DNA from 2 places in the Kerstersia sp. genome. Region 2 is predicted to be linked to the other one. Evidence: predicted binding sites of a transcription regulator. Region 2 holds the regulator's gene; the other holds the start of a gene.
The links. Region 2 encodes FNR, which switches genes on or off when oxygen is low (the NO sensors DNR and NnrR bind a similar motif). Its sites were predicted from a motif close to TTGATNNNNATCAA; they were not measured.
Positions count from the first base shown of each region.

Region 1 (6,146 bases), on a different contig from region 2:
GCTGCCGCGGCCCGCCGCGCGGCTGGCCAGTGCCACCGACGTTGCCGTTGCCAGCGGAATCCCCTTATAGGCCGGGCCGAACAGCATGTCGTACTGCAAACCGGCGGTTTCCAGCGCTTGCGCATAGAAGTCGGCCAGACGACCCACACTGCGGCCGGTATTGAACAGACCCGCATTGAAGAAGTATGGGCTGACCCGTCCCGATTTCGTGACAAAGCTGCCAAAGCGCAGAACCCCCTCTTCCAGGGCGAAACGGACGAAATCAGTGCGGAATGTCGTGCTCATGATAGAAAAACCGGCGATAGGCGATGAAAACAGCAATTATCCCTTATTTACCCATCATGCTGGCGCTGCCTGCCCAAGATGCGCAGGATCTCCGGCCCTGGTTTTCCGCCAGCCCGCGGCACACCCAGGCAAGAACATCGGTTAAATTGCCTATCCAGACCTCATGCCCGCCCAGGCAAGCGCCCCGCCATGCAAACGGCAGCGGCGCCAGCCAGGCCTCAGGAAGCCGGCCATGCCTCTGCGGCAGAACCTGCCGCACTGCCGGTTTCCTCTCTTTATCGCTAAAAAGGATACCGGCTTGCTACGCATCACTTCGCTCAACCTGAACGGCATACGCTCCGCTTTCCGCAAAGGCCTGCCCGACTGGCTTGCCCAGCACAGCGCCGATATCGTCTGTCTGCAGGAAATCAAAGCGCAGGAAACCGATATTACCGACGAGCTGCGCAACCCCTCGGGTTATACCGGCCACTTCCATGCGGCCGAGAAAAAAGGATATAGCGGCGTTGGCCTGTATCTGGCGCGTCCCGCCGAACAGGTCGTGGCAGGCATGGAATGCCCCGAGTTCGATCGCGAAGGCCGCATCATCCGCGCCGATTGGCCGGGCTTCAGTGTCATCAGCGCCTATTTGCCTTCCGGCTCCAGCGGCGACGAGCGGCAACAGGCCAAGTACCGCTTCCTGGATCATTTCGATGCATGGCTGGATGCCCTCATGCACGAAAACCGTGCGGATGGCCGTGAGTTCATTATTTGCGGCGACTGGAATATCGCCCACCATGAGATCGACCTGAAGAACTGGAAGGGTAACCGCAAGAACTCCGGCTTCCTGCCCGAAGAACGCGAATGGATGACACAAGTCATTGATAAAAAAGGGTTCGTTGATGTCTATCGGCACTTGCATCCCGAGACAACAGACGAGTGCTATACCTGGTGGAGTAATAGGGGACAGGCTTGGGCGAAAAACGTAGGCTGGCGTATTGATTACCAGATTGCGACGCCCGGTATCGCCGCCAGCGCCCGTTCCGCATCCATTTACAAGGACGAACGCTTCTCCGACCATGCTCCTTTGACCATAGACTACGAGTTTTCATTGACCTGACAGGCATGATTCCTCCTGTTTGCCCGAGCTGGCCTGCGGTACAGCCCGGGGCTTGCGAAAAAGGCGGCAAATTTGCCGCCTTTTTTCATTTTCTGCGCCCGACTGCCCTGCCCTGATTCGACCCGCCCGCTGGAAAAACTCCTACAGGCTATCGCAAGCCTTTGTTTATGATGAACTATTCCGCTATATTCAAGAGGTCTTGCAACTGGCACCCGTCTTAAGCGCAAGACTGTCCCTATTTTTATTTCAAATACTTATTTCCATTCAATCTGTCCCCATTTAATTTTCTCGTAAGTCCTTCACGCAAAAGGAATTTTTGGTAATAGAATGCGTCTCTCGCACCGTTTTGCATCATTTGGCGCACCAGATTGTTGCGCCTACCCATGAGGGAGCCCGTATTTTGAAGACCTTGAAGAGCCTGGACGATTTTCTGGCACAAGTCGCCCGTCGCGATCCGCACCAGCCGGAATTCCTGCAAGCCGTGCAAGAAGTAACCTCCAGTCTCTGGCCCTTCCTGCAAGCCAACCCCCGCTACGCCGAGCAAGGCCTGCTGGAACGCCTGGTCGAACCCGAGCGCGCCATCCAGTTCCGCATTTCCTGGACCGATGACAAGGGCGCCGTGCATGTGAACCGCGGTTTCCGTATCCAGCACAGTTCGGCCATCGGCCCCTTCAAGGGCGGCATGCGCTTTCACCCCTCGGTGAACCTGTCCATCCTGAAGTTCCTGGCCTTCGAGCAAACCTTCAAAAACGCGCTGACAACGCTGCCCATGGGCGGCGCCAAGGGCGGTTCCGACTTCGACCCCAAGGGCCGCTCGGATGCGGAAATCATGCGTTTCTGCCAGGCTCTGGTCATTGAACTGTTCCGCCATATCGGCCCCGACACCGACGTGCCGGCTGGCGATATCGGCGTGGGCGCCCGCGAAGTCGGCTATATGGCCGGCATGATGAAAAAGCTGTCCAACCAGAATGGCGCCGTCTTCACCGGCAAGGGGCTGAGCTTCGGCGGCAGCCTGATCCGTCCGGAAGCCACCGGCTACGGCACGGTGTATTTTGCCCAGCATATGCTGCAATCCCAGGGCAAATCCTTCGACGGCCTGCGTGTCGCGGTCTCCGGTTCGGGCAACGTTGCCCAATATGCCGTGGAAAAAGCCATGCAACTGGGCGCCAAGGTGCTGACGGTCTCCGATTCCCAAGGCTTTGTTTTCGATGCGGAAGGCTTCACGCCGGAAAAACTGCAAGCCCTGATGCACATCAAAAATGCGGAGCGCCAGCCCTTGAAGGTCTATGCCGAACGCTTCGGCCTGCCCTTCCATGATGGCCAGCGCCCTTGGGGGGTTGCGGTCGATGTGGCGCTGCCATGCGCCACGCAAAATGAACTGGAAATCGAAGACGCCCGCACGCTCATCAAAAACGGCGTCAGCTGCGTGGCCGAAGGCGCCAACATGCCATCCACGCTGGAAGCGGCCCACGCCTTCATTGAGGCCGGTGTGCTGTATGCGCCGGGCAAGGCCAGCAACGCTGGCGGCGTTGCCGTCTCGGGCCTGGAAATGAGCCAGAACGCCATGCGCTTGTCCTGGACCCGCGATGAAGTCGATACGCGCCTGCAAGCCATCATGAATGACATCCACGCCAACTGCGTGCGTTATGGCACCAGCGACACCACCGGCAAGGTCAACTACCTGGATGGCGCCAATATCGCCGGCTTCGTCAAGGTTGCCGACGCCATGCTGCAGCAAGGCCTGTATTGAGCCGGATGAGCAAAATGCGCCAGACGGAGGCACTTCCGGCTGGCGCAAGCCTGGCGGCCCCGTTGCCGCCCCCGACGCCCGCAAGGGCGTTTTTTTATTGGCAATGCCGGTTTACTGGCAGCCTTCTGCCCGCTTCTGCGGCATTGTTTCCCAGGGCTTGATACACGTCAAAACGTCAACCGTGACGCCACGGCATGATATTGTCCAGACCATGTATTCCGCTTGGCCCTATGCCGGAGACAAATGCCATGCCCCATGCCGACGCTGCTTCACAGCGCACCATCCTTCTGACTACCGACCTTAGCGCGCGCTGTGACCGTGCGCTGGATCGCGCCGTTCAGCTTGCCCGCGCCCGCCAGGCGCGTCTGGTCGCCCTGCATGTCATCGAACCGTCACTGACCGCGCAGCTGATTACGCCATCCTGGCGCAAACTCGCGCCGGATCACCGCAGCCTTGCCGAACGCCGCCTGCTCGATGACCTGTCGGAAAGCGGTGTGGACATCGAAGTGCGCGTGGAGCAAGGCAAGGCGCTGGACGTCATTCTCCAGGTCGCCGAAGAAACCCAGGCCGAACTGGTCGTGGCCGGCGTGGCCCGTGACGAAACCCTGGGCCGCCTGCTGCTGGGCACCACAGTGGAAAAACTGGTGCGCCACATTCCGGTGCCGGTATTGGTCGTCAAAGAACGGCCGCGCTACCCGTACCGCAACGTGCTGATCGCCACCGATTTCTCGGAAGGCTCACGCCATGCCGTCGATGCCGTCGTCAGTCTGCTGCCCGGCACGCCATTCAAGCTCTATCACGCCCTGGAACTGCCATCCGCCACTGGCGTGCTGCAAACCCAGACCCTCATCAACGGCTTCCGCCAGGCCGCCAAACAGACGGGCGAAGAGTTCCTGGATGACACCGCCGGTCTGCAAGACGGGGCGCGGCCGGAAATCCTGATAGAAATCGGCGATGCCGTCTCGCTGCTATCCGAATATGCCTACAAAAACCATGTCGATCTGGTCGCGGTTGGCACCCATGGCCTGACCGGCATCCTGCGCACGGCCATCGGCAGCATCGCGGCCAGCTTGCTGGAAAACCTGTCCTGCGACGTGCTGGTCGTCCGCCAGCCGCACGAAGCCGACGAAGAAATCTAACCCGCCCCGGCGCAAAAACAGCCGCTGGTTTCCTGGAAACCAGCGGCTGTTTTTTTGTCTTGGACCTGCTCCCAGCCTATGGTGTGCGGCCTGACACCAATCTGATGAGGCAGCGGCGGCACCGCAGCCGTATAGCGGCAGCCTCATGTGTCACAGCCTGAAGAGCACCGCCAGCACTTGTACTCGCGGCGTGCGCCATTACTGCGCCATTACTGCCCCGTTACTGCCTCGTTACTGCGCCGCGCTGGCGTCCATGCGCTCGATTTCCCGCTTGCGGCGCCAGAGCAGCCAGAGGCCCGGTACGGCAATCACGACTGAGACCAGAAAGAAACCGGCCCAGCCTAGCCAGGCGACCAGCGGCGGCGTCAAGGGGCCGGCGATGTAGGTGCGGCCAATGGCGGCCAGTGCGGATAGCAGCGCGAACTGCGTCGCGGAGTAGCGCGCATCGCAAACCGCCAGCAGCAAGGCGACAAAAGCCGCCGTGCCCAGACCGCTGCAAATATTTTCGAATGCCACGATGGGCACCATCAGCGTCAGTTCGCCGGGGTACCAGGCGATGAAGGCATAGCCAAGGTTGGAAGCACCCTGCAGCGCGCCGAACAGCAACAGCGCCCGGTACAGGCGCAGCCGTTCCAGCAAGGCGCCGCCCACCACTGCGCCGACGACGGTCGCGGCGATGCCCAGCACGTTGTTGACCCAGCCCACCGTCTCGGCGTCAAACTGCCCATGCCGGATCAGGAAGGTGTTCGACAGCGCCGATGCAAAAGCATCACCCAGCTTGTAGATCACAATGAAGAGCACCATTTCCCAGGCGCCCGCGCGCCCGAAGAACTCGCGGAAAGGTTCCAGGATAGCGGCGCGCAAGGAGACTGGCGCCTGCACCTCGCGCGCGGGTTCCACCGCCAGCAAGGTCACGGCGGAAAACGCCGCCATCACCACGCCCATCAGGATATAGACGTTATTCCAGCCCAGCCATTTTTCGGCGGCAACGACTGCCAGCCCGCCCGAAACGACTTTCGCCAGCCGGTAGCCCAGCACCGACAAGGCCACGCCTGCGCCACGCTCATAAGGCTGCAGCAGATCGGCGCGATAGGCATCGAACGCTATATCCTGCGTCGCGGAGAAAAAGGCCACCATCACGGCCAGCAAGGCCAGCGTCCCCAGCGATTCACCCGGAGACAACAGCCCCATGCCAATCAGAGACAGCGCCAGCAGCCACTGCATTACGAACATCCAGCCCCGGCGGCGCCCCAGCCCCGGCGGCGCATAACGGTCCACCAGCGGCGACCACAGGAACTTCAGGGTGTAGGCCGCGCCCGCCAAAGTCAGCAAACCGATTTCCTGCAGTGACACGCCCGCGACGGTAAGCCATACCTGCAAGGTATTGCCGGTCAACTCCAGCGGCAGGCCGCTGGCCATGCCGAGCAGGAACAGGGGAGCGACACGGCGGCTGGTGAACAGGCTGGCGATACGAATGGGAATCTCCTGGCGCCGGCCGCTGCACGCCTCAGGCGCCGGCCGAACTGAAACGATAGACCGCCAGCGTGCTGCGCCAGCTCGACAGCCAGCGTACTTCGCGATTGTGGTCAAAGGTGGCGCGTTCAAGAATATGCAGGCCGCATTGGCGCGCCAGATCCTCAAAATCGCTCAGGGTGCAAAGATGGATATTGGGAGTGTTGTACCACTGATAAGGCATTTCACCCGTCACGGGCATACGGCCGCGCAGAATGGACCAGCCATGCGGCCAATAGCCGAAGTTGGGAAAGGACACCACGCCATAGCGCGCCACACGCGCCATTTCCTTGAGGATATGCTCGGTGTTATGCATGGCCTGCAAGGTTTTGGACAGCACCACCGTATCAAAGGCCTGGTCATC
Region 1 covers NZ_JBQEKA010000052.1:6,200-12,345, reverse strand. The annotation lists gene pyrE (orotate phosphoribosyltransferase) at 1-285, opposite strand, end outside; gene ACTJGZ_RS11205 (exodeoxyribonuclease III) at 584-1,381, shown strand; gene gdhA (NADP-specific glutamate dehydrogenase) at 1,782-3,131, shown strand; gene ACTJGZ_RS11195 (universal stress protein) at 3,380-4,270, shown strand; gene ACTJGZ_RS11190 (AmpG family muropeptide MFS transporter) at 4,502-5,860, opposite strand; gene metW (methionine biosynthesis protein MetW) at 5,778-6,146, opposite strand, start outside.
Region 1: the regulator FNR is predicted to act here: its motif matches at 3,289-3,302, upstream of ACTJGZ_RS11195 (universal stress protein).

Region 2 (6,146 bases):
CCCGTTTTGTGCTGGGGTCTTCGGGGCATATTGCGGGCGTGGTCAATCCGCCAGCCAGCAGCCGGCGGCAGCATTGGACTCTTGAGAACGGCCAGCATGCCGACCCTGAGGCCTGGCTGCAGGCGGCCCAGCAGCAGCCGGGCAGCTGGTGGCCGGATTGGCTGGCCTGGCTGGCGCCTTATGGCGGCCGCGAGCGCAAGGCGCCGCAGAAATTCGGCAATGCCCGCTATCAGCCGCTGGAACCGGCGCCTGGCCGCTATGTCGCGGTGAAGGCGGAGTAAGCCGGGCTAAGGCGCCAGCACGCCGGATCACGCAGGATCTCGCAGGCAGAAATGACAACAGGACACCTGCGGCAATATCGCGGCCAGGCATGGAGCAGGGGCATGCAAGTACCGATATCGCCGCTGCCGGTTTTCCGGCAAGATGAACCGTCAGGGACGCTAGGTGTCACATAAAAGCAGGGAATAAGAGGAGAGACAATATGAGTCAGAAAGTTGCGTATGTCACTGGCGGAATGGGCGGCATAGGAACGGCGATTTGCCGCCGTCTGGCGCGTGACGGCTATGTCGTGGTCGCCGGTTGCGGCCCCGGCCGGGATTGGCGCCAGTGGCTTGATGAGCAGCAGGCCGACGGTTTTCAGTTCCATGCGTCGGTCGGCAATGTGGCCGATTGGGATTCGACGGTGGCCGCATTTGAAAAAGTCCGGGCCGAGCTCGGGCCAGTCAGCATCCTGGTGAATAATGCGGGCATTACCCGCGATGGCGTCTTTCGCAAACTGAGCCGCGAAGACTGGATGGCGGTCATCAATACCAACCTGAACAGCCTGTTCAACGTGACCAAGCAGGTCATTGAAGACATGGTGGGCAGCGGCTGGGGCCGCATCGTCAATATCAGTTCGGTCAATGGCCAGAAAGGCCAGTTTGGCCAAACCAACTATTCCACTGCTAAAGCCGGGCTGCATGGGTTTACCATGGCACTGGCTCAGGAAGTGGCCAGCAAGGGGGTGACGGTGAACACGGTTTCCCCCGGTTATATCGGTACTGAAATGGTGCGCGCCATCCGTTCCGACGTGCTGGAAAAAATCGTCGGGACCATTCCCGTGCGCCGCCTGGGAACACCGGAAGAAATTGCTTCCATGGTTTCCTGGATTGCCTCGCCCGATGCGGGTTTTGCCACCGGGGCGGATTTTTCCGTCAACGGCGGCCTGCATATGGGGTAAGGAAACCGCCGTCCGGCGCCCCTTGTTCCGGGCGCCGCTGCAAATGATGTTTTATCGGGATTGCCATGACTCAAGCCAAGCCAGCCGAGGCGGCGCAACGCCTCATCAAGAAATACCCCAATCGCCGTCTGTATGACACGCGAACCAGCACCTACATCACCCTGGCTGACGTCAAGCAATTGGTCATTGCTAGTGAGCTCTTTCAGGTGGTGGATGCCAAAACTGGCGAAGACCTGACGCGCAGCATTCTGCTCCAGATCATTCTGGAAGAGGAAAGCGGCGGGATGCCGATGTTTTCGGCGCCGGTGCTGTCGCAGATCATCCGCTTTTATGGCCATGCCATGCAGGGCATCATGGGTTCGTACCTGGAAAAGAACTTGCAGGCATTCATGGAGATCCAGGAGCGCATGGCCGAACAGTCGCAAGGGCTGTATGGCAAGCAATTCGGCCCGGAAGTCTGGGCCCAGTTCATGAATGTGCAGGCGCCCATGGTGCAGAGCATGATGAATAACTACATCGAACAGAGCAAGAATCTGTTCGTGCAGATGCAGGGCCAGATGCAGGATCAGGCGCGCAATCTGTTTTCGTCCTTTCCGTTCCCGCCAGGGGGCAAGGACGAGCAGCGCTAGGCTCGGCGGCCTGGTGCCATGCAAAAAAACAGGGCAGCGAAACGCTGCCCTGTTTTTTCTTGCCCTGGCGCTTGTCGCGGCGCCAGTGAATAGTGCCAGTGAATGAGGCCAGTGAAGCGGGCCGGAAAAAGCTCAGGCCGCGTCTTTTTCTTTTTCGATCAGCTTATGCAGCTTGTCTTTGTCGAGCAACTGCACCTGGCGCTGGTTGACGCGTATCAGCTCTTCGCGCGCGAAACGCGAAAACAGCCGGCTGACGGTTTCAAGCGTGAGGCCCAGATAATTGCCGATTTCCTCGCGGCTCATGCGCATGACGAATTCGGTCGAGGAATAGCCCAGCGCCGACAGGCGCGTGGACAGATTGAGCAGGAAGGCGGCCAGGCGCTGTTCGGCACGCATGGAGCCCAGCGCCATGAGCATCTGGTGCGAGCGGGTGATTTCGCGGCTCATCAGGCGCAGTACCTGTTGCTGCAGGCTGGGCAGGTGGCGCGCCAGATTGTCCAGGTCTTCCAGGCGGATAACACAGACTTCCGCATCTTCAAGCGCGACGGCGGTCGAAACATGATGGCCTTCCACCATGCCGTCCAGGCCGACAATTTCGCCAGGCAAATGAAAGCCCGTGATCTGGAATTGCCCCTGGGCATTTTCGATCTGGGTTTTGAGCGTGCCGATACGCACGCTGTATATGGCTGTCAGCGGCTCGTGCAGGGTGTAGAGCGGCTGGCCTTTTTCGATACGCAGACGTTCTTTGATCAGGCCATCTAGCTTGGCGACTTCATGGGTATTCATGCCGATCGGCAGGCAGACATGCCCCAGCATGCAACTGGAACAGTGCACGGCTTCAGATGGCAGGAGGACTCGTTTGGCCATGGATGGATGTGAATTCCGTGAGAAAGGCGGCAGCAGGCATACCGTCAAGCCCGGGCAGGGAGCCGAACAAATGTTTGATATTTGCCTGGAAACTGCCCGATGATTTCAAAGGATTGTAATTGACTTTGCTCAATAAGACGCAAAATGGCCGGCTGCCCCTGGTGACAGGAGCAGCCGGCCAGGGCCGCCGGGCACGCGTGAGTTAGAGCACGTCGCCTGCGTAATCCGCCAGGCGCGAGCGTTCGCCGCGTTGCAGGGTGATGTGCCCGGCATGCGGCCAGCCCTTGAAACGATCCACCACATAGGTCAGGCCGGAGCTGCCTTCGGTCAGGTATGGGGTGTCGATCTGGGCAATGTTGCCCAGGCACACCACCTTGGTGCCGGGGCCGGCGCGGGTAACCAGGGTTTTCATCTGCTTGGGCGTCAGGTTTTGCGCTTCGTCGATGATGAGGTACTTGTTGAGGAAGGTGCGGCCGCGCATGAAGTTCAGCGATTTGACCTTGATGTGGGAGCGGATCAGATCCAGCGTGGCGTTCTGATTCCAGTCGCCACCGTTGGTGCCGCTGGTCGAATGCAGCACTTCCAGGTTGTCGTCCAGCGCCCCCATCCAGGGCTGCATTTTTTCTTCTTCGGTGCCAGGCAGGAAGCCGATGTCATCGCCGACAGGCACGGTGATGCGCGTCATGATGATCTCGGTATAGCGCTTGGTTTCCAGCACCTGGGCCAGGCCCGCCGCCAGGGCTAGCAGCGTCTTGCCCGTCCCTGCCTGGCCCAGCAGCGATACGAAGTCGCAATCCGGGTCCATCAGCAGGTTCAGCGCGAAGTTCTGTTCGCGGTTGCGCGCGGTAATGCCCCAGACATTGTTCTTGCCATGGGAGTGGTCGCGCAGCGTCGCCAGCACGGCTGTCTTGCCGCTGACTTCCTTGACGCGGGCATGCAGCGGCAGGGCGCCATCCAGGAAGACGAACTGGTTGACGGTGAACTGGCTGCACAGCGGGCCATGAACGCGGTAATAGGTGGTGCCCGCCTGCTGCCAGGATTCGATGTCCTTGCCGTGCTTGTTCCAGAAGTTCTCGGGCAGTTGCAGCAGGCCCGTATAGAGCAGGTCGGAATCTTCCAGTACCTGGTCATTGAAATAGTCTTCCGCGTACAGCCCCAGCGCGCGCGCCTTCAGGCGCATATTGACATCCTTGGACACGAGCACGACAGGCTGTTCCGGGCGGCTGTCCTGCAGGGCCTTGAGGACGCCGAGGATCTGGTTGTCGGCCTTGGCCGCGGGCAGCGACGGGGGCAGGGCGCCTTCCATGGAGGTGGTCTGGATCAGCAGCATGCCGCTGGCATCCTTGTTGCCCAGCGCGCTAAGGGCCATGCCCTGAGTGATGTCGGGCGTCACATCCATCAGGCCGTCCAGTGAGCGGCTGACCTGGCGGGCGTTGCGGGCGACTTCCGACATGCCCTTTTTGTGGTGGTCCAGTTCCTCCAGCGTCATCATGGGCAGATAGACGTCATGTTCCTGGAAGCGGAACAGACTGCTGGGGTCGTGCAGCAGCACGTTGGTGTCCAGAACGAACAGTTTGCGCGGCTCGTCGGCAACGTGGCGGCCGCGGCGGCGCGAGCGGGGGGCGGCTGCTGCCGTCACAGCAGGCGCTGCAGGCGGGCTGACCTTGTCCTTGGCGGCTGTTGCGGCTGCAGGCTGCGCAGCCGGTTGCGGTGCGGGGGCAGCGCTTGTTCTGGCCCTTGCGTCGGTGCTGGCGCGGGTATTCGCCCCGGTGTCGGTGCTGGTGCCAGTGCTGGTTTTAGCGGCGGTTTTTTGGGGCGCCGCCTTGGTAGCGGTCTGAGGCGCTGCGGGGCGGGCCTCGCCGGAGGCCGTCTTGGGCGCGGCGGCCGGATGGCGGCTGGCAGCAGCTGCCGCGGCAGCCTGAGCTGCAGGCGCTGCGGCCTGGGTCTGGGCCTGGGCCGCCAGCGGGGTGACGTCGGTTTCCTGTGTCTCGGCCACGGGAGCAGGCGGCGCTATCGCGGCGATAGGCTCTACCTTGCGGGGCGCGGGCCTATGGGTCGGTGCTTTGGCTGGGGCATCGAGAATCGTGGCGGGACGGACTGGCAGCTTGGGAAGAGGCATGAACAGTTGGCTCCGGAAAAGGCGCGCTGGGAAACGGTCAGTGGGTCCCGGCACAAGGCCGGGAGAGCGAACGGCGCAGCGCTTCAGCCTGTGCTTTGCGCTGCCTGTAGGACTTCATTGATATGCCCGGGAACCTTCACGCCGCGCCAGGCTTGCACAAGCTTGCCGGTTGCGTCTATCAGGAAGGTGCTGCGTTCGATGCCGCGTACCTGGCGGCCATACATGTTCTTCATCTTGATGACGCCGAACAGCTGGCACAAGGTTTCGTCCGGATCGGAAATCAGCGGGAAGGGCAGTTCATGTTTGCCGGCGAAGTTCTCATGGGAACGCAGGCTATCGCGCGAGACACCGAAGACCAGGCAGCCGGCTTTGAGAAACGCCGCATAGCCGTCACGGAAATCGCAGCTTTCCGTGGTACAGCCGGGGGTATTGTCCTTGGGGTAGAAATACAGGACGACCGCCCGGCCGGCGCACTCGGCCAGACTGATGGGGCCGATGGTGCTTTCCGCGGTGAAGGGCGGGACGAGATGCCCAATCTGGATTTCACTCATGCTTGCAGGTCTCCGGTAGGAAGCAGCGCAACGACGACACGCCGGCCTTCTGCCATCAAAATGTTGTAGGTGCGTGCGGCTGCCTGCGTCCCCATGACTTCGACGCCGACGCCGGCGCGCAGCAGCGGCCATAGCAGCGCATGCGAGAGCAGGCGCTGGCGCATGCCGGTGCCGATCAATAGGACTTCAGGGGAATCCGGTGAGCGCCGCGGCACGGCGTCCTGCTCCGGTTCGTCGAGGAAGGCGAGGGGGTCGGCTGCCGGGTCTGCCAGCCGCGCGGCCTGGCGCAGATGCGGGGCCGCAATGTCTTCCGGGCGGGAGACCGGCCATTGGACGATTTCACCCTCTGGGCCGAACACGACCGCGTGGGTATAGCGAACCTGGTTGATTTCGATATAGTCGTCGCCATAGGCGGTGACTGTGTTGAGGGAAGTAGCGGGATCGGAATGCAGTTTCAAGCAAGGACTCCGTAGAGGGCGCCGCCAGGCCGGGCAACCGGCAGGTGGCCAGGCGGTACAGCGCCCGGTGTCATTCTTGTACCGATAATAGCGCAAACGCGCCTTCGGGTTCGAGCCTCAATGCGCGGGTGTGTGACGAGTCGCCACAAGCCAGCCGGTCCGAACGCGGCAAGCACGGCGCCGCAGCAGGAAACGAGCATGGACACATTGTGTCATTTGGGGCCGGGAGGGGGGATGGGCGGGCGTATGATCCCTTCCGAGACTTCTTTCTTTGCGATACCTATCTATGGAATTTGCCTGGCT
Region 2 covers NZ_JBQEKA010000056.1:11,550-17,695, reverse strand. The annotation lists gene ACTJGZ_RS11560 (PHA/PHB synthase family protein) at 1-281, shown strand, start outside; gene phbB (acetoacetyl-CoA reductase) at 482-1,219, shown strand; gene phaR (polyhydroxyalkanoate synthesis repressor PhaR) at 1,285-1,848, shown strand; gene fnr (fumarate/nitrate reduction transcriptional regulator Fnr) at 1,981-2,715, opposite strand; gene ACTJGZ_RS11540 (PhoH family protein) at 2,918-4,834, opposite strand; gene ACTJGZ_RS11535 (peroxiredoxin) at 4,918-5,385, opposite strand; gene ACTJGZ_RS11530 (Mth938-like domain-containing protein) at 5,382-5,843, opposite strand; gene ACTJGZ_RS11525 (DMT family transporter) at 6,130-6,146, shown strand, end outside.